One region of the Variovorax sp. VaC1 genome, then DNA from elsewhere that is predicted to be linked to it. Evidence: predicted binding sites of a transcription regulator. Region 1 holds the regulator's gene; each other region holds the start of a gene.
What was found. The regulator sigma-54, encoded in region 1, starts transcription at its own class of promoters, with help from an activator protein. The targets are predictions, from matches to a motif close to TGGCANGNAANCTGCTTT.
Positions count from the first base shown of each region.

Region 2: a site for sigma-54 is predicted at 3,567-3,584, ahead of atzF (allophanate hydrolase). Genes of this name have one in related genera too.
Region 3: a site for sigma-54 is predicted at 2,207-2,224, ahead of ACGLHS_RS30675 (isopenicillin N synthase family dioxygenase). Genes of this name have one in related genera too.

Region 1 is NZ_JBIGLT010000007.1:44,693-52,667, reverse strand. Features, by position in the region: gene lptA (lipopolysaccharide transport periplasmic protein LptA) at 1-281, shown strand, start outside; gene lptB (LPS export ABC transporter ATP-binding protein) at 278-1,072, shown strand; gene rpoN (RNA polymerase factor sigma-54) at 1,227-2,825, shown strand; gene ACGLHS_RS25795 (phospholipase D family protein) at 2,836-4,437, shown strand; gene ACGLHS_RS25790 (LysE family translocator) at 4,468-5,112, opposite strand; gene ACGLHS_RS25785 (hypothetical protein) at 5,256-5,507, shown strand; gene ACGLHS_RS25780 (YceI family protein) at 5,540-6,172, opposite strand; gene ACGLHS_RS25775 (YceI family protein) at 6,241-6,828, opposite strand; gene ACGLHS_RS25770 (cytochrome b) at 6,825-7,430, opposite strand; gene ACGLHS_RS25765 (ATP-binding protein) at 7,539-7,975, opposite strand, start outside.
Region 2 is NZ_JBIGLT010000007.1:404,537-412,511, reverse strand. Features, by position in the region: gene ACGLHS_RS27370 (beta-ketoacyl-[acyl-carrier-protein] synthase family protein) at 1-966, opposite strand, end outside; gene ACGLHS_RS27365 (AmpG family muropeptide MFS transporter) at 1,087-2,472, opposite strand; gene ACGLHS_RS27360 (M48 family metallopeptidase) at 2,530-3,402, shown strand; gene atzF (allophanate hydrolase) at 3,616-5,340, shown strand; gene hpxZ (oxalurate catabolism protein HpxZ) at 5,337-5,717, shown strand; gene ACGLHS_RS27345 (BMP family ABC transporter substrate-binding protein) at 5,773-6,891, shown strand; gene ACGLHS_RS27340 (ABC transporter permease) at 6,908-7,969, shown strand.
Region 3 is NZ_JBIGLT010000009.1:181,139-189,113, reverse strand. Features, by position in the region: gene ACGLHS_RS30690 (malonic semialdehyde reductase) at 1-581, shown strand, start outside; gene rutF (NADH-dependent FMN reductase RutF) at 606-1,142, shown strand; gene rutR (HTH-type transcriptional regulator RutR) at 1,289-2,002, opposite strand; gene ACGLHS_RS30675 (isopenicillin N synthase family dioxygenase) at 2,262-3,263, shown strand; gene ACGLHS_RS30670 (VOC family protein) at 3,287-3,673, shown strand; gene ACGLHS_RS30665 (BMP family ABC transporter substrate-binding protein) at 3,738-4,844, shown strand; gene ACGLHS_RS30660 (ABC transporter ATP-binding protein) at 4,864-6,390, shown strand; gene ACGLHS_RS30655 (ABC transporter permease) at 6,383-7,540, shown strand; gene ACGLHS_RS30650 (ABC transporter permease) at 7,537-7,975, shown strand, end outside.

The sequences.
Region 1 (7,975 bases):
CGCCGAACGACGAGAGCCACGGCGCCCTGATCGTCTACGACCAGAGCAACGACACCTACACGGTCAACGGTTCCACCGTGCCGCCGAACACGGCGGTCAACGCGTCGTCCCCGACCGGCCGCGTCAAGACCATCCTCACCCCCAAGGCCGCCCCGGCGCCCGCGGCCGGCGCCTCCGCCCCGGCCGGCGCGAAACCCGCGGCTCCGGCGCCCACCCCGGCACCGGGCAAGGGCCTGCGTTCGACCACCACGCTCGGTGGCGAGGGAGAAACCCGCAAGTGATCGAAACCGCTGGAACACAGGACGCCAACGGCACGCCGGGCAGCCGCTTGGTCGCGCGCGGCCTGAAGAAGACCTACGGCAGCCGCACGGTGGTCAAGGACGTCTCGCTCGACGTGCAGAAGGGCGAAGTCGTCGGACTGCTGGGGCCGAACGGTGCCGGCAAGACCACCTCGTTTTACATGATCGTGGGCCTGGTGCGTGCCGACGCCGGCGACATCACGATCGACGGCGAGCCGATCGCCCACATGCCGATCCACCGCCGCGCCCGCATGGGCCTGAGCTACCTGCCGCAGGAGGCCTCGATCTTCCGCAAGCTCACGGTCGAGGAAAACGTGCGCGCCGTGCTGGAGCTTCAGAGCGAGCCCGACGAAAACGGCAAGCTCGTGTCGCTGTCGAAGGCGCACATCGAAGAGCGCCTGTCCGAACTGCTGGCCGACCTGCGGGTCGACCACCTGCGCGATTCGCCGGCGCTTGCGCTGTCGGGCGGCGAGCGCCGTCGCGTCGAGATCGCGCGCGCGCTGGCGACCCAGCCGCGCTTCATCCTGCTGGACGAGCCCTTCGCCGGTATCGACCCGATCGCGGTCATCGAGATCCAGCGGATCATCAGCTTCCTGAAGGAACGCGGCATCGGCGTGCTCATCACCGACCACAACGTGCGTGAAACGCTGGGCATCTGCGATCACGCGTTCATCATCAGCGACGGGCATGTGCTGGCACAAGGCACACCCTCGGAGATCGTCGACAACGCCGAAGTACGCAGGGTGTACCTGGGCGAACACTTCCGGATGTGATCGTGCGGCGAGGGTCAAGGATGAACGTGGCCGTCATCCGAGCGGAGCTCCTGCGCGGAGGGTGTCGCGCACGGCCGCCCGAAGCGGCTTGCCCGCTACCGGCAGGGGAGTGGCATGGCGCAAAGCGCGCAGCCTGGGGGGGAGCCGTTTCCTCATGAAGCAAGGGCTGTCCCTTCGCGTCTCGCAGCATCTCGCGCTCACCCCCCAGTTGCAGCAGTCGATCCGGCTGCTGCAGCTCTCCACGCTCGAACTGAGCCAGGAGGTGGAGCAGATGCTCGACGAGAACCCGTTCCTCGAACGCACCGCGGAAGAAGCGGCGCGCGAGGAATTCGGGCTCGACGCCGTCGACACGCCGGTCCCGCGCGATGAAGCGGGCGAGGCCGGCGAAGGCGACTTCTCCTCCGCGCCCAGCGCCAGCGCAACGACCGCGTCCACCGACACCGCCTCGGCAGCCGACACCGACGGCCCCGCCGCCGAGATCGCCGAGCGCGAGCCCGACTGGGAGGGCGACGGCACTGTCGACATGGCACCGGACGACAGCGAGTGGGGCAGCGACGCACCCGCGCGCCAGAACAACCTGGGCGACGACGAACGCGCCGACGCCACCGAGCTCGCGCGCAGCCAGGAGTCGCTGCAGTCGTTCCTGCACCGCCAGGCCCTGAGCCTGCGCCTGGGCGAGAACGACAGCGCCGCGCTGCGCTTTTTGATCGAATCGCTCAACGACGACGGCTACCTCGAAGACTCGCTGCCGGCCCTGGCTTCGGGCCTGGCGGGCGACGACAACGACCAGTTCGACGACCTCGTGCACCACTTCCAGGTGGCGCTCGGCCTGCTGCAGAGCCTGGAGCCCGTGGGCGTGGGCGCGCGCGACCTGGGCGAGTGCCTGTGCATCCAGCTGCGCGCGCTGGCCGCCGAAGACGCGGGCGAAGACGAAGAACTGGCGCAGGTCTACAAGATCGCCGTTGCCATCTGCAAGCAGCCGATGGAGCTGCTCGCGCGGCGCGACTTCAAGCGTCTGGCCACGCTCACCCGCAGCAGCGAAGAGCTGGTGCGCTCGGCGCTGCAGGTCATTGCGCGGCTCGAACCCAAGCCGGGGCGCCGCTTCGTCGACGTCGAGCGCAACATCGTCATTCCCGACGTGATCGTCACCAAGACCGGGCGCGGCACCAACGTCAAGTTCCGCGTCATGCTGAACCCCGAGGTCATGCCGCGCCTGCGGGTGCACGACATCTACGCCGGCGCGCTGAAGTCGCACAAGGGCGAAGGCAGCCAGGCGCTGTCGCAGCGGCTGCAGGAGGCGCGCTGGTTCATCAAGAACATCCAGCAGCGCTTCGACACCATCCTTCGCGTGAGCAACGCCATCGTCGAGCGGCAGAAGAGCTACTTCGTGCACGGCGAGCTGGCCATGCGGCCGCTGGTGCTGCGCGAGATCGCCGACGAGCTGGGCCTGCACGAATCGACCATCTCGCGCGTGACTACCGCCAAGTACATGGCCACGCCGTTCGGCACGGTCGAGCTCAAGTACTTCTTCGGCTCGGCGCTCGGCACCGAGACCGGCGGCAATGCGTCGAGCACCGCGGTGCGCGCGCTCATCAAGCAGTTCGTGAGTTCCGAGAGCATCAAGAAGCCACTGTCGGACAGCCAGATCTCCGAGATGCTGAAAGAGCAGGGCATCGAATGCGCGCGGCGCACGGTGGCCAAGTACCGCGAGGCGCTGCGCATCGCGCCCGCGAACCTGCGCAAGGCTTTGTAGAAAGCCGCCGATGGCTCGTCGCCTGCTGTCGCGTTGTGGGCACTGGGTTTTCGCCATGGCGGCCGTGCTCCTGTTTGCTGGCTGCGCCACCTTGCCCGACGAGGCCCCGCGCCCGCCCACCAAGGCCATGGCCGTCTCGGCCGACACCGCGCTCGGCAAGATCGCGCTGGCGTCGCAGCCCGACCCCGACCTGAGCGGCTTTCGCCTGATGCCCGGCGGCGACTTCGCCTTCGACACGCGCATCCAGCTCGCGCGCCGCGCCCAGCGCTCGCTCGACGTGCAGTACTACCAGATCGAGAACGACGAGACCGGCCGCTACCTGCTGCGCACCCTGCGCGATGCGGCCCAGCGCGGCGTGCGCGTGCGCCTGCTGATGGACGATCTCTACACCTCGGGCGAAGACGAACTGCTGCTCGGCCTGGCCGCCACGCCCAACGTGGAGCTGCGCCTGTTCAACCCGTTCCCGGCCGGGCGCGGCAGCCTGCTCAAGCGCTTTACCGCCTCGCTGTTCGACTTCGAGCGGGTCAACCGCCGCATGCACAACAAGCTGTTCATTGCCGACGGCGCGATGGCGGTGGCGGGGGGGCGCAACATCGGCAACCAGTACTTCACGCGCACTTCGGGCGAGAACTTTCTCGACCTCGACACCTTCGTCACCGGTGCGCTGATTCCGCGCCTTGGCGTGCTCTTCGACCAGTACTGGAACAGCGTCTATGTGCGGCCGATCCAGTCGGTGGTGACCAGCGGGCTGTCGCGCGAAGAACTGCAGAAGCGCTTCGACGCCGCCACTGGCCCCGACACCACGCCGCCGCCGCCCAAGCCCGCGCCCAACGACGTGCTCGGCTACAGCCCGATGGTCGAAGACCTCGACGCCGGCAAGCTGGGCCTGATCTGGACCACCGCCGAGGCCTACGCCGACTCGCCCGACCGCGTGATCGGCAAGACCGCGTCGTACGGCGGCGTGCCGCTGCTGGACGTCGACAGCGTGCGCTACAACGTGGTCGAGCAGATGCGCCGCGCGCGCTCCGAGGTGACCATCGTCTCGCCCTACCTGATCCCCGGCGCCACGGGGCTGGAGGTGATGCGCGAGATCCGGGGGCGCAACGTGAAGATCAGCGTCGTCACCAATTCGCTGGCTGCAACCGACGAGCCGCTGGTCCACACCGCCTACCGGCGCTACCGGCCGGACATGCTCCGGCTGGGCGCCGATCTTTATGAACTGAGTTCGACGCGCACGCGGCGCAGCGTGCGGCTGGGGCTGTTCGGCACCTCGGTCGGGCGGCTGCATGCCAAGTCGGCGGTGATCGACCAGCGCATCCTGTTCGTCGGCTCGATGAATTTCGACCCGCGCTCCGAGTCGCACAACACCGAGATCGGGCTGTTCATCCGCAGCCCCGAAATGGCGCAACAGACGCTCAAGCTGATCGATGTGCTCAAGCAGCAGGGCGCCTACCGGCTGCGCTTTGCCGAAGGCAGCGATGGCTCGCGCATCGAGTGGGTCAGCGAAGAGGCCGGCAAGACCACCGTGCTGCACGAGGAGCCCGATTCGGGCTTCTGGGACCGCACGATGCTCGAACTGCTGGCGCCGCTCACGCCCGAGAGCCTGCTTTAGCCGCGCGGGCGCCGCCGGGTCGGCTTCTCTTCAGTTGCCGCCGCGCACGGCCGACCACACCAGCCGCAGGCCCAGGAGGCCCATCACGCCGCCGGCGGCCCGGTCGATCCAGGCCTTGTAGCGCAGGTAGGCGGAACGCGGCGCCGCCGATGAGAGCGTCAGCGCGACGATGGTGTACCAGCCCGTCTCGATGCAGAAGATGACCGCGGGCACCGCCAGCGCCAGCACCAGCGGCACCTCGCGCGGCAGGAAGGCCGCGAAGATGCTCGCGTACACCACCGCCGTCTTCGGGTTGCTGACCTGCGTTGCCAGGCCCAGCAGGAAGGTGCGTCCGCCCCGGCGGTGCTGGCGCGGGGAGTCGCCGGCGTCTGCCGCCACGTTCAGCGGTTGCCGCGCCCCGCGCCAGATCCGGATGCCCAGGTAGATCAGGTAGGCGCCGCCGAAACCCTTGATCGCCAGGTAAAGGCCGGGCACCGCCAGGAACGCGGCCTGCAGGCCGGCCAGCGCGGCGATCGCGAAGACCAGGCCGCCGGCGCCCATGCCCAGCGCCGCCGCCAGCCCGTCACCGCGCGAGGCCACGGCCGTGCGCGCCACCATGACGAAACTGGGGCCGGGGCTCATCGCGCCCACGGCCATCGCGCCGGCGATACCTAGCAGGGAAAGGGTGTTGTTCATGGGTTCTGGCTCCTGGTAGTGCTTTGAAATGCGAGAACAACGTGCAGAAATGCACGCTCATCGGGGCATGAAAAGTAAACTGTAAGTAGTACTTTGGTTTCTTTTCATTTACATTTTCTCCATCGGACCCCGCGATGCGCAAAATGAAAAACCTTCTACTTCTCGCCGTCTGGGCCGTGGTCCTGTCGTTTCTGCTCGGTTTTTTCTACTGGAGCGACGCGCCGGTTTCCGAGCAACTGATCTTCGGCGCGGTGATGACCCTCGTCACGGGCGCCTGGATGCTCGCGCTGCTCAACCTCCCGCGTGCCGCCGCTGCCGTTCGCCAGCGCTTGAAGTCGTCCAGGGCTTCGGGCGGCCGCCTGGGGCAGAACGCCCGCAAGAGCGTCGCCAGGTAAGAAGCCCGCCCGGGTGCGCCGCACTGGCCGGCTTACGGCTGGACGTTGACCGCCTCCACCTGCACCAGCAGCTTCACCTTGTTCTCGAAGCCGAAGTTCAGGCCCCAGGTGATGCCCCAGTCGCTGCGCTCCACCGTGGTCTCGAAATCGCCGCCGCACACCTGGCGGTTGATCAGCGGGCTCAGGTAGCAGTTGAAACGCACGGCCTTCAGCGTCACCGGCCGTGTCTGCCCCATCAGGGTGAGCGTGCCTGGCACGTCGACCACCTTGTCGCCGCTGAAGTCGATGCGGTCGGCCACGAAGCGGCCGGTCGGAAATTCCGCGACGTTGAAGAAGTCCTTGCTCTGCACATGCCGGTTGAGCAGGTCGACGCCGGTGTTGATGGAACTGATGTCCATCGTGATGTCGACCTTGCCGCTGGTGCCGGTGTCGTCGATCCGCACCGAGCCGTCCTTGGTGCTGAAGCGCCCCCGGTTGGTGGTGGTGCCGTAGTGGCCCATCTCGTACATCACGAAGGTGTGCGTGGGGTCGATCACGTAGTTGGCGTTCTTCACCGGCCCGCCCGAGGGCTTGGCGGCCACCGCCGGCGCGGTGTATTCCTGTGCCGTCGCCAGCGTGGCGGCCGTGGCCGACAACGCGGCGGCAAGGAGGATAAGCTTTTTCATGGCGGTGGATGTGAGTGTCATGAAAGTGTTCTGCTGAATGAAAGGGGGCGACCCGTCGGCGCGGCGCTTCACAGCGGCCCCAGGCCGGCGAGCGTGAACTTGAAGCGCACCAGCACCTCGTTGGCGACCACCGAGGTGTCGGTCCATTCGCCGTCGCCCACCCTGTAGTCGAGCCGCTGGATCGTAAAGCTTCCGGTGGCCACCGCGTAGTTGCCGCCGGCCGCCACGATGCCGACCGGCACCGTCACGGCGCGCGCCACGCCCTTGATGGTGAGCTTGCCCGTCATCTCGAACTTGCCGTCGCCCAGCGCACGGATGGCGCTCGACTGGAAGCTTGCCTGCGGAAAGTGCGCGGCATCGAACCACGGCTGCTTGGGCAGTTCGGCATCGCTCATGGGCACGCCGAAGCCGGCGCTGGCCGTGTCGATCTGCAGCGCGACGCTGCCGCCCTCGGGCTTCTTCGGATCGAAGGCGACCTGCGCATCGAACTTCTTGAAGCTGCCTTCCACCGGCACGCCCATCTGCTTGCTGACGAAGGTGACCTGGCTTTTGTCGGCCACCAGCCGCGTGGCCGCGGGTTCGGCGCCGGCGGGCGTGGCCGCGGCGCACGCGAATGCGAGCGCCACGAAGGGCGGGAGATGGAAGAGGCGCTTCATCCGGCGGATTCCTTGCGTGGCGCGGGCCACATGCGTTTCAACAGACCGTCGCGGTCGATCCAGTGGTGCTTGAGTGCCGCCGCTACGTGCAGCAGCGTGATGCCGGCCAGCGTGAACGCGCTGCCCTTGTGCAGCGGCTTGAGCACGGCTTCGGCGAAATCCTTGTCGAGCGGCACGAAGTCGGGCAGCGGCAGCACGCCGAACCACACGACCGGCACGCCGAGCGCCGAGGTGTAGGCCCAGCCGAGCAGCGGCACCGCGAAGAACAGCAGGTACATCAGCACATGGCTGGCCCGGTGGCCCGCGACCTGCCAGCCCGGCATGGCCGCCGCCACGGGCGCGGGCAAGGCCGGCGGCCGATGGCCCAGCCGCCACAGCAGCCGCAGCGCCGACAGCAGCAGGATGGCGATGCCGGCCCATTTGTGCCAGCTGTAGAGCTTCAGCCGAAGCGGCGAAAACGGCAGGTCCGTCATGTAGATCCCCACGCCGAGCGAGCCCACGATCATGGCCGCCAGCAGCCAGTGCAGCACGATCGCGACCATGCCATAGCGTTGGCCGGGCGCATCGGCGGCGGGGAGTGGGGCGGGTGTGTCGACGGACATCGGGGGCAGGGCAGGCGGCCTGTGCGCGGAGCATATCCCGGAAGTTTCGACGCCATCGCACGGCTGTGCCATCGCCGCGTCATGGGCATGCGGCCGTTCGTGCTCCGGTCAGCCTCGCTGCTGTGCCTTCAGCAGCACGCCACGCAGTTCGTCCGGCTGCACCGGCTTGCGCAGCGCGTGCCAGCCGCGCTCGGTGGCCAGCCGCAGGGTCGCTTCGTTGATGTCGGCCGAAATCAGCGCGATGGTCAGCGAGGGCTTTTGCCGCTGCAGCTTCTCGGCCAGCGCGATGCCGTCGAGCACGCCTGGCAGCCGGATGTCGCACAGCGCCGCATCGAGCGCGTGCAGGTCGGCCAGTGCCAGCGCCTCGGCGGCGCTGGTGTAGACGCGCGGCGCCACCTCCCACTGGCGCAGCAGCGCGGACAGGCTGTCGGCCACCACCGCGTTGTCTTCCACCACCAGCACGGCGAGCCCGGGGCGCAGCGCGGGAGGCGCGTCGGCGTCGGTGTGCGGCAGGGCGGCGGGCCGCACAGGCACCACCGCATCGT
Region 2 (7,975 bases), 360 kb from region 1:
CGAGCTGGCGTGCGTGCGGGCCGGGAAGCGGCGCGCCACCAGCGCGCCTTCGACCTCGTCGTTCTTCTGGCTCGCGGTGCCGTGCATGTTGATGTAGTCGATGGCCTCGGGCGCAAGGCCCGCGCGCGCCAGCGCCTCGTCGAGCGCGCGCTCGGCGCCCAGGCCCTCGGGGTGCGGGGTCGACATGTGGTGCGCGTCGCTCGCTTCGCCGTAGCCCAGCAGGTGCATCGGCGCGGCGTCGGCGCCGCTCTGCACGCGCTCGACCAGTGCAAAGCCGGCGGCCTCGCCCAGGCTGATGCCCTTGCGGCTGGCATCGAAAGGCCGGCAGGGTTCGCTCGACACCAGTTCGAGCGAGTTGAAGCCGAACAGCACGCTGCCGCACAGTGTGTCGGCACCGCCGACCACGGCCGCGTCGGCCAGGCCCAGGCGGATCAGCCGTTCGGCCGAAGCGAACACCTTGGCGCTGGACGAGCAGGCGGTCGAGATCGTCTCGCTCGGCCCGGTGAGGCCCAGCACCTGCGCGGTGAACATCGCCAGCGAATGGGGCGTGTGCACGGCGGCGCGGCGCTGGTTGGGCGCAAACATGCCTTCGGCGTCGAGCTGCGTGTAGGCCAGCTCGGTTTCGCCGATGCTGGCGGTCGAGGTGCCCAGCACCAGCGCGATGCGCGAGGCGCCGTACTTTTCGCGCGCGGCGGCCACCGCCTCGATGAAGCCGTCGGCATGCAGGCCCAGCCACGCGAGCCGGTTGTTGCGGCAGTCCCAGGGCATGAGCGCCTCGGGCAGGCGGATGTCTTCAAGACCGTCCACGCGGCCGATCCAGGTGGGCAGCGGTGCGTCGCCGAAGTCGTTGGCGCGCAGGCCGCTGCGCGATTGCGCGAGCGCGTCGGCCAGCGATTCCTTGCCGACACCGACGGCAGAGGTCGCCGTGAAGGCGCTGATTTGAAGGGGAGAAATTCGGGACGGCACGATCTTCTTTGAAAGGCTGCAGGCAACAGGGAACGCAGGGGAAGAAACGAATGTAAACCGGCACAGCCTACCAGTTGCAGGGCCTGCGCCGCGTCGGCCGATTCCTATAAGGCCATGGCCCTATTGACGGTCGGGAGGGCTTGTGGTGGTCGTCAGACGGGAAGCCAGCGCCACCAGCACCAGCACCGGCAGGCCCAGCACCGCGGTGGAGGTGAAGAAGGTGCTGTAGCCGTAGGCATCGACAAAAGCGCCCGAATAGCCGGCGATGAACTTCGGCAGCAGCAGCATCAGCGAGCTGAACAGCGCGTACTGCGTGGCCGAATAACTGATGTTCGTCAGGCTCGACAGGTAGGCGATGAAGGCCGCCGACGCAATGCCGCCGGCCAGGTTGTCGGCCGAGACCACCGCGATGAGCGCCGTGAGGTCGTGCCCGCGCGTGGCCAGCCAGGCAAACAGCAGGTTGCTGCCCGCGCTGAGCACCGCGCCCAGCATCAGCACGCGCATCACGCCCAGCCGCATCGACAGCACGCCGCCGACGAAGGCGCCGGCCAGCGTCATGATCACGCCGTAGATCTTGCTGACCGTGGCCACTTCGTCCTTGGTGAAGCCCATGTCCACGTAGAAGGGGTTGGCCATGATGCCCATCACCACGTCGCTGATGCGGTAGATGGCAATGAGCGAGAGGATCAGCACCGCCTGCCACTTGTAGCGGCGGATGAAATCGGCAAAGGGCTCGATCAGCACGCTGCGCAGCCATTCGGCGGCGTTCTTTGCCTTGGGCAGTGCGCGCTGCACCGGCTCGGGCGACAGCAGCACCGTGAGCACACCGACCGCCATCGAGGCGGCCATGACCAGGTAGGCCGTTTTCCAGGCGCCGTTCTGGTAGGCGGCCGCGCCAGTGACGGCGGCGGCCGGCGCCACCTCGGCCCAGGCCGCGACCCACAGCACGCCCGCGCCGGCCCAGATCATCGCGAGCCGGTAGCCGGTCTGGTAGGCGGCGGCGAGTGCGGCCTGCTTGCGCGCCTCGGCCGATTCGATGCGGAAGGCGTCCAGCGCGATGTCTTGCGTGGCCGAGCCGAAGGCCACCAGCAGCGCGCACCAGATCAATGGCGTGAGCCCGAGCCGCGGGTCGTTCAGCGCCATGCCGATCAGACCCGCGATGACCATGCACTGCGCCAGCAGCAGCCAGCCGCGTCGCCGCCCCAGCAGCGTGGTCAGCGGCGGCAGCGGCAGCCGGTCGACCAGCGGCGCCCAGACCCACTTGAAGCCATAGGCCAGCCCGACCCAGCTCAGGTAGCCGATGGTGGTGCGGTCGATGCCGGCTTCGCGCAGGCGAAAACTCAGCGTGCCCAGCACCAGCAGCAGCGGCAGCCCGGCCGAGAAGCCCAGCGCCAGCATGCGCAGCGTGGCGGGCTCGAGGTAGACCTTCAGGGCGTCACGCCAGGGCGGGGAAGGGGCGGTGGGGGTTTCGACGGGCGAGGCGGACATGAGCCCCGGATTGTCCATGAGTGCACGGGGACATCGGCCGGCCTTTTGCGTTCATTTGTTCCTATGATCCGGCCCATGTGCACACGATGCGAACGCCTTCTGCGTATTGATTCCGCCGACTCCACCGTTTCCGCGGCCTCGCCCTGGCAGCCGCGAAGGGCCTTCCTGCTGGCCGCCGCGGGCGCGGTGCTGGCCGGGCCCGCGCTGGCGCAGGTCAATGTCGGCAGTGCCTCGGTGGCGCGCAACATCGTGCCGGCTGAGAAGGTCGAGGCGGCCGGCGTGCAGCAGTACGCCGAGCTGCTCGAACAGGCCCGCGCCAAGGGCGCCCTGGCCGGCGACAACAACCCGCAGCTGCAGCGCCTGCGCGCCATCGCGCAGCGGCTCATTCCCTTTGCCACGCCGTGGAACTCGCGTGCGCGCGACTGGAAGTGGGAGGTCAACCTGATCGGCAGCAAGCAGATCAACGCCTTCTGCATGCCCGGCGGCAAGATCGCCTTCTTCACCGGCATCCTCGAGCAGCTCAAGCTGAGCGACGACGAGGTCGCGATGGTGATGGGCCACGAAATGGCCCACGCGCTGCGCGAGCATGCCCGCGCCCGCATGGCCAAGAGCGCGGGCACGGGGGCGGCGCTGTCGATCGGCGCGCAACTGCTGGGGCTCGGCCAGGTGGGCGACATCGCGGCCCGCGCCGGCACGCAGCTCATCACGCTGAAGTTCAGCCGCAGCGACGAGACCGAGGCCGACCTCGTGGGCCTCGAACTCGCGGCGCGCGCGGGCTACGACCCGAAGGCTTCGGTGACGCTCTGGCAGAAGATGGCTGCGGCGTCGAAGAACCAGGGCGGGCTGAACTTCCTGTCGACGCATCCGACGGGGCCGGATCGCATCACCAAGCTCGAAGCGAACCTGCCGAAGGTCGAGAAGCTTTACCGCGACGCGAAGAAGAGCTGAATGGTCTGACGCCCTCTCCCCTTGGGAAGAGGGAGGGGTGAGGGCCGTGGCGTTCATTCAGGGGTCGTGCCTTATCGGCGGCACTACACCGCAACCCTCCCCCCAAGGGGAGAGGGAGTAAATCCTCCCACCTGTTCCTGATCCGCGCGACCTGTGGTCGCCGCTGGCACATTGCTTGCATCTCGACTTGTACACAAGTTGGGATGCTTAAAGATGGTGCATGTAAAAAACGGATCGCCCGCCGCCGCCTGGATCGCGAAATTCGCGGTGCCCCTGGTTGGCGCGCACGCCGGTGAAAGGCTTGGCGCGGTCCTCCCGCTCGCCGGCCTGCGCTTCGCGGTCAAGGACAACATCGACGTCGCCGGCGTGCCGACCACCGCCGCCTGCCCGGCCTTCGACCGCCTGCCTGATGCCCACGCCGCCGTGGTGCAGCGCCTGCTCGACGCCGGTGCATCACTTGTCGGCAAGACCAATCTCGACCAGTTCGCCTGCGGACTCAACGGCACGCGCTCTCCTTATGGCGAAGTGCCCAACGCCTTCGATGCCAGCCTGGTTTCGGGTGGCTCCAGCTCCGGGTCGGCCTGCGTGGTCGCCGACGGAGAGGTCGACTTCGCCCTGGGCACCGACACCGCCGGCTCCGGCCGCGTGCCCGCCGGCCTGAACAACATCGTCGGCCTCAAGCCCTCGCGCGGCCTGCTGAGCGCCTTCGGCGTGGTGCCCGCGGCGCAGAGCGCGGATTGCGTGTCGATCTTTGCGCGCACCGTGGCGCTGGCGGTCGATGTGCTGCTGGCCACCGCGGGCCGCGACACGCGCGATCCGTATTCGCGCGACGTGCCCCTGCGCCGCCAGCCGCTGCCCGCGCACTTCCGCTTCGGCGTGCCCGACGCGCTGGCCTTCTTCGGCGATACCGCCGCCGAACAGGCCTTCGCCGATGCGCAGACGAAGCTCATCGCGTTGGGCGGAACGCCCGTCACCATTCCCCATGCGCCACTGGCCGAGGCCGCCGCGCTGCTTTATGAAAGCGCACTCGTCGCCGAACGCTACGCCGCGGTGCGCGAGTTCTTCGACGCCCACGAGAGTGAAGTGATCGAGCCCGTGCGCAGCATCCTTGCAAGCGGCCGCAACTACACGGCTGCCGACGTGTTCGACGCGCAAACGCGCCTGCGTGCCATCGCGCAGCAGGTCGAGCCGATGTGGCGCGACATCGACGTGCTGCTGGTGCCCACCGCGCCCACGCACTACAGCCGCGAGCGGATGCGCGCCGACCCGGTGGCACTCAACCGCAACCTCGGCGCGTACACCAACTTCGTCAACCTGCTCGACTACGCCGCGCTCTCGGTGCCGAGCAGCCTGCGTGCCGATGGCCTGCCCTTCGGCATCACCTTGATCGGCCCGTGCGGCAGCGACCTCGCATTGGCCGAGCTGGGCCAGCGCTACCACCACGCCACGGGTCTTGCGCAAGGCGCAACCGGCAAGCCCTTGCCCGCGCCGCGCGCGGTGCCGGGGCTGCGCGCGGTGGCGGCCGACACGCTGCCCATCGCAGTGGTCGGCGCGCACCTCTCGGGCATGCCGCTCAACGGGCAGCTCACCGAGCGCGGCGCCACGCTGCTGCGCGCCATGACCACCGCGCCGTCCTACCGTCTTCACGCACTGCCCGGCACCACGCCACCCAAGCCCGGCCTGCAGCGCGTGGCTGAAGGCGGCGCGGCCATCGCACTCGAAGTGTGGGCGGTGCCTCTTGCGCAAATCGGCGGCTTCCTCGCATTGATCCCGCCACCGCTTGGCCTCGGCAGCGTCGAGCTGGCCGATGGCAGCTGGGTGCACGGCTTCATCTGCGAAGGCCATGCGCTGGCCGGTGCGCAAGACGTGACCCATCACGGTGGCTGGCGCGCGTACATCGCGAGCCTCGACACCTTCCAGCAGGAGGTGCGCCGATGACACCCGAGATCAACATCCCCGACGTGCACGCCGAAGTCAGCGCCGTGTTCGCGCGCTACGAAGAAGCGCTTGTAAGCAACCAACGCGAGGTGCTCGACGAGCTGTTCTGGAACAGCCCGCACACGCTGCGCTACGGCTTCTCCGAGAACCACTACGGCCACGCCGACATCCGCGCCTTCCGCGCTTCGCTGCCCGTGCAGAGCCCGCCACGCGAACTGCTGCGCACCGTCATCACCACCTACGGCCGCGACTTCGCGACCGCCAACGTCGAATTTCGCCGCTCTGGCAGCCGCGAGATCGGCCGCCAGAGTCAGACCTGGCTGCGCACCGCCGAAGGCTGGCGCGTGGTCGCGGCCCACGTGAGTCTGCCGGTCTGACGCCGGATGCGGCAGCACATTTTTTGCACCTTCCTCCACTCCTCGAAAGAACGCCATGACAAGCCAACTCAATCGCCGTGATTCCCTCAAGTCCCTGGCCGCGCTGGGCGCCGTTGGTGCGCTCGGGGGCTGGAGCACCCTGGCCGGCGCGCAGGCCAAGCCGCTCACCGTCGGCGTGATCTATGTCGGCGCGCGCGACGACTACGGCTACAACCAGGCGCACGCCATGGCCGCCGCCGAAATCAAGAAGCTGCCCGGCATCAAGGTGGTCGAAGAAGAGAACGTGCCCGAGACCGCCGCCGTGCAGAAGACCATGGCCGGCATGATCTCGCAAGACGGCGCCAAGCTGCTCTTTCCCACGTCCTTCGGCTACTTCGATCCGCACATCCTCGCGGTCGCGCCCAAGTACCCCGACGTGCGCTTCTCGCACTGTGGCGGCCTCTGGACCGAGGGCAAGCACCCGAAGAACGTCGGCAGCTTCTTCGGCTACATCGATGAGTGCCAGTACCTGAACGGCGTGATCGCCGCGCACATGACGAAGAGCAACAAGATCGCCTTCGTCGCTGCCAAGCCGATTCCGCAGGTGCTGCGCAACATCAACGCCTTCACGCTCGGTGCGCGCTCTGTCAAGCCGAACATCACCTGCAGCGTGATCTTCACGGGCGACTGGTCGATGGCCGTGAAAGAGGCCGAGGCCACCAACAGCCTGGCCGACCAGGGCTGCGACGTGTTCACCATGCACGTCGATGGCCCCAAGGTGGTGGTCGAGACAGCCGCCAAGCGCGGCAAGATGGTCTGCGGCTACCACGCGAGCCAGGCCAAGCTCGCGCCCAACGCGTACCTCACGGGTGCCGAGTGGAACTGGCTCACTGCCTACAAGGCCGCCATCGACGCCGCGCAAACCGGCAAGCCGCACCCCAACTTTCTGCGCGGTGGCCTGAAAGAAGGCTACGTGAAGATGTCCGCCTACGGCCCGATGGTGACGGACGCCGCGAAGAAGCAGGCCGACGACATCAAGGCAAAGATGATCGCGGGCACCTTCGACATCTTCAAGGACGGCATCAAGGACAACAAGGGCGCCGTGGTGGTGCCGGCCGGCAAGGTGCTCAAGCAGACCGACCTGGAGCTGGAGAAGATGAACTACCTCGTCGAAGGCGTCATCGGTCAGGCCTGATCCGCGGAGCCTCGTCATGCGCCACGCGCTCAAGGAATTCGCCCTGCCGGTGTTCGCCATTGCGGCGGCACTGCTGCTGTTCGGCCTGCTGGTGGCCTTTGCCGGTGTCGATCCGGTGGAGGTCTGGACGACGCTCTTCAAGGGCGCGTTCGGCGACTGGTTCTCGTGGCAAAACACGTTGCAGCGCGCGGCGCCCTTGATGCTCACGGCGCTGTGCGTGGCGTTGCCCGCGCGCGCCGGGTTGATCGTCATCGGCGGCGAAGGCGCGCTGGTGCTGGGCGGCCTGGCCTGCGCGGCGCTTGCGCAAGCGGTGCCGCTGCCCGGCAACATCGTCGGCACGGTGGTGGTGTGCATCGCGGGTGCGGTCGTCGGCGGGCTGTGGATCATGCTCGCGGGCTGGCTACGCCAGTACCGCGGCATCAACGAAACCATCAGCAGCCTGCTGCTGGCCTACATCGCCATCGGCATCTTCAAGCACCTGGTTGAAGGGCCGCTTCGCGATCCGGCGAGCCTCAACAAGCCTTCGACCCACGCACTGAACGACGGCATGCTGATCGGCGGCATCGGAGGTTCCGACGTGCACTGGGGGCTGGTGATCGGCGTCGTGGCTTGCCTCGGGCTCGGCTGGTGGCTGCGCGCGACGGCTTCGGGTTTTTCGGTGCGCGTGGTCGGCGGCAATCCGCGCACCGCGCAGCTCGTGGGCCTGCCGGCCACGCGGCTCATCCTCACCGCCTGCGGACTGGGCGGCGCGTGCGCGGGGCTCGCGGGCGCGGTCGAGGTGGCGGCGGTGCACACCAACGCCAACGCCTCGCTGATCGCGGGGTACGGCTATGCAGGCATCCTCGTGTCGTTCATCGCGCGACACAACCCGGTGGCCATCGTGCCGGTGGCGATCCTGTTCGGCGGCTTTGGTGCAGCCGGCAGCCTGCTGCAGCGACGGCTCGGGTTGCCCGATGCATCGGTGCTGGTGCTGCAGGGCATTGCCTTCGTGCTGATCCTGGCGAGTGAGGGGCTGCGCACGGTCAACTGGAAGACCGTGGGCGACCGCATGCTGCCCGAGGCCAGGAGCTACACATGAGGAGGG
Region 3 (7,975 bases), on a different contig from region 1:
CACTCGACGACGCGGCCCTGTCGCTTCTTTTCACCGGCGCGCGCAGCCACAACGGCTGGACCGATGAACCGGTGTCCGACGCACAACTGCAGCAGGTCTACGCACTCGCCAGCCTCGGCCCGACCTCGGCCAACTGCTCGCCCGCGCGCTTCGTCTTCGTGCGAACGCCCGAAGGCAAGCAGCGCCTGGCGCCCGCGCTGTCGAAGGGCAACCTCGACAAGACCATGAACGCGCCGGTCACGGTGATCGCCGCATGGGACCGCAAGTTCTACGACAAGCTGCCCACGCTGTTCCCGCATGCCGACGCGCGCAGCTGGTTCACCGGCAGCCCCGAGGCCGCGCACGAGACGGCCTTTCGCAATGCCAGCCTGCAGGCCGGCTACCTGCTGCTCGCAGCGCGCGCCGTGGGCCTCGACGCCGGCCCGATGTCGGGCTTCGACAAGGCGAAGGTCGATGCCGCCTTCTTCGAGGGCACCGACTGGAGCGCCAACTTCCTCATCAACCTCGGCCACGGCGACGTGTCGAAGGTGTTCGGCCGCCTGCCGCGGCTGCCCTTCGACGAAGCCTGCCTGCTGGCCTGAAAAAGTCACCCCATGCTCAACGCGATGGCCTCCCACTCCCCCGCATCGAACCTGACCGGACTGCCGCCCGGCTTGCCCAAGGCCGACTACCGCAATGCGATGGCGCGGCTGGGCGCGGCGGTCAACATCATCACCACCGACGGCCCCGCGGGCCGCGCCGGCTTCACGGCCTCGGCCGTGTGCAGCGTGACCGACGAGCCGCCGATGCTGCTGGTGTGCCTGAACCGCTCGGCCTCGGTGTACCCCGCCTTCAAGGCCAATGGCGTGCTGTGCGTGAACGTGCTGTCCGCCGGGCACCAGACGCTGTCAGCGCTGTTCGGCGGCAAGACGCCGATGGACGAACGCTTCGCGGCCGGCAACTGGAGCAGCAAGACCACCGGCTCGCCGATGCTCGACGATGCGGCCGTGTCCTTCGACTGCCGCGTGCTGCATGCCACGCATGCGGGCACGCACGATGTGCTGTTCTGCGAAGCGGTGGCCATTGCCATCGGTGGGGCAGCGCAGGGGTTGATCTATTTCGATCGCCGCTATCACGAGATCGCGGTGCCGCCGCAGCACTGATCCTTCCTGGGTCATCCGCAAGCGATGTCTTTTGCATTGCTCCTTCCCCCTCTGGGGGAAGGCTGGGATGGGGGCAGGCAGAGCGCCCAATAGGTACGCCGCTTGCCCTCACCCCAACCCTCCCCCGGAAGGGGAGGGAGCAAGACCTAGCGTGGCGCGATGCCCTGAAGAACGATGCGCTGAACGTTCTCTACCGTCTGCTCGAAGAACGCCGCATCGTCCAGCGTGTGCCCCGTCAGCGCCTGAACCTGCACACCGAAATCCGCGTAGTGCTGCGTGACCGCCCACAGCGCGAAGATCAGGTGATGCGGATCGACCGGCGCCAGCTTGCCGGCTTCGATCCACGCCTTGATGACTTCCGACTTTCGCTCGACCAGCGTGTGCAGTTCGCGATCGAGTTCATCCCGCAACAGCGGCGCACCCTGGATCATTTCAAGACAGAACAAGCGTGACGCATCCGGCCGGTCGCGCGATACCACCAGCTTGCGCCGGATGTAGTCGCCGATGGCCTCGGCCGGGTCTTGCTCCGCGCTGAAGCCACGCAGCGGTTCGAGCCACAGCGCGAGCAGATCGCGCAGCACGTTGACGTACAGCTCTTCCTTGTTCGCGAAGTAATAAAGCAGGTTGCTCTTCGACACGTCGGCGCGCGCCGCCACCTGGTCGATCGAGGTGCCATGCAATCCGAAGCGCGAGAACAGCCCCAGCGCAGCACCGAGGATCGCACTGCGCTTGTCCTCGATCTGGCGCAGCCGCCGGTTCACGGCCGACGCGCTGCGCACGGCGGGCTTCGCACGCTTGCGCGCCGGCTTGTCGGTGGTGGTCTTGCTGCTGGCTGCGGCCAGCGCCTTGGTCTTCGGCATCTTCCCTCGCTTCTTCTGGATTCCGGATTCGTTCGTTCACTCGCCTGCGAAGAGCGGGCTTGCACGGGCCATACCTGCAAGCCCCCATCGCGACGGCGCACCACTGTAAGGCCACGGTGCATCGCCCTGCGCCGCAACGGCCTGCAGGCCTTGCGCCGCGCACCATGCTGACGCGGCAAAAGCGATTTGTCCATTTGGTCCAACTGGCACAGACGTTGCATGGAGCACGGGTACACACGCCACGCACAAGGAACGTCCCATGACCCTTCTGTCTGTCCCCATCATCGATCTCGCGCCCTACTTCTCCGGCAGCCCCGAAGGCAAGTCGGAGGTTGCGAGAAAGGTCGACGAAGCCTGCCGCAGCATCGGCTTCCTGGTCATCACCAATCACGGCATTTCCACGGAGCTGATCTCGCGCGTGTCGACACTGTCGCGCCGGTTCTTCGACATGCCGCTGGGCGAGAAGCGCAAGGTCGATCGTCCGCGCGAAGACGCGGTGCGCGGCTACAGCGCGGTCGGCGAAGAGGGCCTGTCGTACAGCCTCGAAGAAGCCGCACCGGGCGACCTGAAAGAGTCGTTCTCCGTCGGCCCGTCGAACGTGCCCGACGACGACTACCACCGCGGCCCTGCAGCGGGTCCGCACTTCGAGCCCAACAGCTGGCCGCCCATCGACGGGTTCCGCGAAGCCTACGAAGGCTACTTCGAGGCCATGAGCGATCTCTCGCGCTCGCTGATGCGCATCTTCGCGCTCGGCCTTTCGCTGCCCGAGACCTTCTTCGACGACAAGATCGACAGGCACATCAGCATGTTCCGCGTGCTGAGCTATCCGCCGCAGCGCGAGCAACCGCTGCCCGGCCAGCTGCGCGCAGGCGCGCACAGCGACTACGGCAGCCTCACCATCGTGCTGCCCGACGACAAGGGCCTGCAGGTGTTCAACAAGGCCGGCCAATGGGTCGATGTGCCGCAGGTCGAAGGCGGCCTGGTCGTCAACATCGCCGACCTGATGATGCAGTGGACCAACGACCAGTGGGTGTCGACGCTGCACCGCGTGATCAACCCGCCGTTCGAGGTGGCGAGCACCAACCGCAGGCAGTCGCTGGTGTTCTTTCACCAGCCCAACTACGACGCGATGGTCGAGTGCCTTCCAAGTTGTCTCGCACCCGGCGAGCAGCCCAAGTACGCGCCCATTTCTTCCGGCGATCACCTCACCTCGAAGTTCGTCAAGCAGACGACCTTCGGCGGCACCAAGGTCGCGGCTTAGCCCTCAGGACTGTCAAGACCGGCATGGCCCACCTCTCCTACGTCAACGTCTTCGCCAAAGACGTGGTCGCGCTCAGCGGCTTCTACCAGCGCGTCTTCGGCTTCCCCGAGATCGAGGCGATCCGCTCGCCCATCTTTCGAGGGCTCGACACCGGCAAGTCGAGCCTGGGCTTCAACGCACTCGACGCCTACGAGCTGCTGCACCTTTCCGAGTTCTCCGACACACGCGGCGTGAAGTTCCTTCTGAACATCGACGTCGACAGCCAGGCCCACGTCGACCGCATGGTCCCCGTTGCGCTCGAAGCAGGCGCCACGCTCATCAAGCCGCCTTACGTCACTTACTACAACTGGTACCAGTCCGTGCTGCTCGACCCCGAAGGCAATGTGTTCCGCATCAACTTCATGATGTGACGCGCGCGGCGACTCCCACTTCTCTTCGTCTGTCCTTCCCCTGCTTCCCATGAAAGGTTGCTCCATGCTGCGCACACACCCCACCGGCTTTCTTGGCCTTGCACTGACGCTCGCAGCCGGCGGCGCGTGCTTCATCACGCCGCCCGCGATGGCGGCCGACGGCTTCACCCTCAAGGACAAGCCCAAGATCGCGATGCTCTATTTCGGCCCGAAGAACGACGGCGGCTGGACGCAGGCTTTCGACGAAGCCCGCGTGAAGATCGAAAAGGAAATCGGCCAGAAGATCCAGTTCGTCGAGAACGTGCCCGAAGACGCATCGGCTATCAAGCCAGCGGCCGAGAAGTTCATCCAGCGCGGCGCCAACATCGTGATCGGCACGGCCTTCGGTTATTCCGACAGCTTCAAGGACCTGGCCGCCAAGTACCCCGACGTGGCCTTCCTCAACGGCTCGGGCACCACCAACGGCAGCAACCTCGAATCGTTCTACGGCCGCACCTACGAGAGCCAGTACCTGTGCGGCATGGCGGCCGGCGCGGCATCGAAGACGGGCAAGCTCGGCTTCGTCGCGGCCAACCCCTTCGGCGTGGTGAACTGGACCATCAATGCCTTCGCGCTCGGTGCGCAGAAGATGAACCCCAACGCCACCGTCAACGTGATCTACACCGGCGCGTGGAACGACCCCATCAAGGAACGCGCAGCAGCCGCCGCGCTGATCGACCAGGGCGCCGACGTGATCGGCCAGCACGTCGACAGCCCGACGCCGCAGATCGTGGCGCAGGAGCGCGGCGTGTACGGCACCGGCCACCACCGCGACCTGCGCCAGTTCGCGCCCAAGGCCACGCTGTGCTCGTCGGTGTGGGTGTGGGACCGCTTTCTCACGCCCGAACTGAAGAAGGTCATGGCCGGCAACTGGAAGCCCGCCCCCTACGGCGCCTTCATCGAGATGAAGGACGGCGGCACCGACATCGCGGGCTTCGGCCCCGCCGTGCCCAAGGACAAGGCCGCACAGATCACGGCGGAGCGCGAGGCGATCCTCAAGGGCAAGCAGATCTACGCCGGCCCGCTGGCCGACCGCGACGGCAAGGAGCGCGTGGCCAAGGGCGCGGTGCTGTCGGACGCCGACCTCTGGAAGATGGACTGGTTCGTCAAGGGCGTGGTCACGCAGAAGTAAGCAGCCAGCCGAAAGCACCATGCCCAACGCGCTCGAACTCACCGGCATCCGCAAGTCCTTCGACGGCTTCGCGGCATTGACCGACGCCCACTTCGCCGCGCGCTGGGGCGAGGTGCACGCCCTGCTCGGCGAGAACGGCGCGGGCAAGTCGTCGCTGATGAACATCGCGGCCGGGCTCTATGCGCCGGAGGCGGGGCAACTGCTGGTGGACGACAACGCGGTGCGCTTCACCGGGCCGCGCGATGCGGCGCGGCATCGCATCGGCATGGTCCACCAGCATTTCAAGCTGGTTCGGCCGTTCACGGTGGCGCAGAACATCCTGCTCACCGCGCCGCCGCCGGCCGAGTTCCAGAGCCACGGCGAGCGGCTGCGCGAGATCGAACGCGACATCCGCAACAAGGCCTCGGAGCTGGGCTTCGAGATCGATCCGGCCAAGCGCATCGACGCCCTCTCCATCGCCGAACAGCAGCGCGTGGAAATCCTCAAGGTGCTGCTGGCGGGCGCGCGCATCCTGATCCTCGACGAGCCCACGGCCGTGCTGACCGACCAGGAAGCCGCGCGCCTGCTGCAGACCGTGCAGGGGCTGGCGCGCGCGGGTGCTGCCGTGGTCCTGGTCACGCACAAGATGGCCGACGTGAAGACCTATGCCGACCGCGTGACGGTGATGCGCGGTGGACGCACGGTGGCCACGCTGGAGCCGGGTGCGACGTCAGTGACCGAACTCGTGAAGCTGACCGTGGGCGAGTCCATTTCGGCATCGGGCTATCAGCCCGCGAAGGTGGCACGCGGCCCGGTGCGCCTCACGGTGCGCGGGCTGCGCTCGCCCGCTTCGCCGCAAGGACGGCGCGTGCTCGACGGTGTCGACCTCGAACTGCACGCGGGCGAAATCTATGGCCTTGCCGGTGTGGGCGGCAATGGCCAGGGCGAACTGGCCGGCGCCATCATGGGACTGCCGAGCGAAGCGACCGAGGGGGAGATCCGGCTCGAAGGGCATGGCGATCTCAAGGCGATGCCCGCATCAGCGCGGCGCGGGCTCGGCATTGCCGCGATTCCGGCCGACCGCTACGGGCTCGCGCTCGCGGGCGGCCTCTCGGTGGCCGAGAACTACGCTATCGGCCGCGTGCACAGCGGGCGCTATGGCCCGGTGTGGCATCTGCGCCGTGGCCGCATCCAGAGCGACACGCAAGAGGCCGTGCGCGCCTTCGACGTGCAAGGCGTGCGCTCGGTGGCGCAGAAGGCCGCGCTGCTGTCGGGTGGCAATGCGCAGAAGCTGGTGCTGGCGCGCGAGTTCGGCAAGTCGCCGACGCTGGTACTGGCGCACAGCCCCAGCCGCGGGCTCGACGTGCGCGCGAGCGCCGAGGTGCATGCGCGGCTGCGCGCCGCGCGCGACGGTGGCGCTGCGGTGCTGCTCATCAGCGAAGACCTCGACGAAGTGCTGCAGCTGGCCGATCGCGTGGGCGTGATGACGCGTGGCCGCATCGCAGGCGAGTTCGCGCAACCGGCCGACCGCCAGGCCATCGGACAGGCGATGGTGGACCATGGCTGACGCATCGCTGGCCGCCGACATGGCACACCCTTCCCCATCAAAGCCGGCAACGCATCAAGGCGCACGAACGGCACAACCGCTCGCCGGCCGCCGCTACGCGCTGGAAATCCGCCAGCACATGGCATGGCGCTGGCAGGCGCTGATCCTCGCGGCGGCGCTGGGAGTCGGCTTCGTGATCTCCGCCGCGATCCTCGTGGCCGCCGGTGTGCCGGCCGATGAACTCGCCAACGAGTTCGTGGTGCAGACCTTTCTCGACGGCCAGAACTTTCGCGCCGTGCTGTTCCAGGCCGCGCCGATGATCCTGGTCGGCTTGGCGGGCTCCATCGCGTTCCGCGCGCGCTTCTGGAACCTGGGCCTGGAAGGCCAGATGGTCTGGGGCGCCATCGGCGCGACCGCCATCTCGATGTGGCAGATCGGCCCCGAGAACCTGCGCCTTCCGCTGATGTTCGTGGCGGCCGTGGGCTGCGGCCTGCTTTGGGTGCTGGGGCCCGCGTGGCTCAAGCTGAAGCTGGGCGTGAACGAGATCATCTCGACGCTGATGCTCAACTACATGGCGGCCAACTTCCTGCTGCATCTGGTCTATGGCAGCTGGAAGGACCCGAAGGACAACTTTCCGTACTCGCCGCAGTTCCGCGCCTTCGAGCGGCTGCCCGAACTGGGCGCCGGCGTGGGCAGCGCGATCCTGCTCGCGGGCATCGTGGCGCTGCTGGCGTGGTGGCTGGTGGGCGTGAGCCGCGCGGGGCTGTACCTGCGCTTTGTCGATGCCAACCCGCGCGTGGCGCATGCCAACGGCGTGCCAGTGCGCCGCACCATCTATGGCGCGGTGCTGCTGTCGGGTGCAATGGCTGGTCTCGCGGGCTTCGCGGTGGCGGCGGGGCAGGAAGGGCGGCTCACGCAGGCCTTCTACCAGGGCTATGGCTTCTCGGGCATCCTCATTGCCTTCCTTGCGCGCAACAACCCATTGGCGGCCACCGTGGTGGCACTGCTGGTGGCGGCGCTGTTCGTCACCGGGCGCAGCCTGCAGGTGTTCTACCAGGTGCCGTTCTCGATGGTGCAGCTGATACAGGCCGTGATCGTGGTGTGCGTGGCATCGAGCGACTTCTTCATGCGCCACCGGCTGCGCCGCGTGGGCGGGGAGGCAGCGGCATGAGCGGCGGTGTCATCCTCAACTGGCTCGCGAGCACGCCCGACTTCGCGGTGCCTTATGCACTGGCGGCGCTCGGTCTCATCATCTGCGAGCGCGCGGGCGTGCTCTCGCTCGGCGCCGAAGGGTTGATGCTGGTCGGCGCACTGGCCGGCATCGGCGCGCAACTGGCGCTCGGCCAGCCGGCGGTGTCGCTGGTGCTGGCGATGCTCGCGGCCAGCCTCGTCTCGGTGCTGTTCGCGATCATGGTGATCTGGCTGCGCGTGAACCAGGTGATCGCCGGGCTCGCGCTGGTGTTCTTCTGCCAGGGGCTCACTGCGCTGGTCGGCTCGATGGCCGACTGGACCAACCACACCACCGAAGGCATCGGCACGATGGCGCTGTGGCCGTTGTCGCTGCTGCCGGGCGTGGGCAGGTTGTTCGAGCAGAACGCGATGGTGT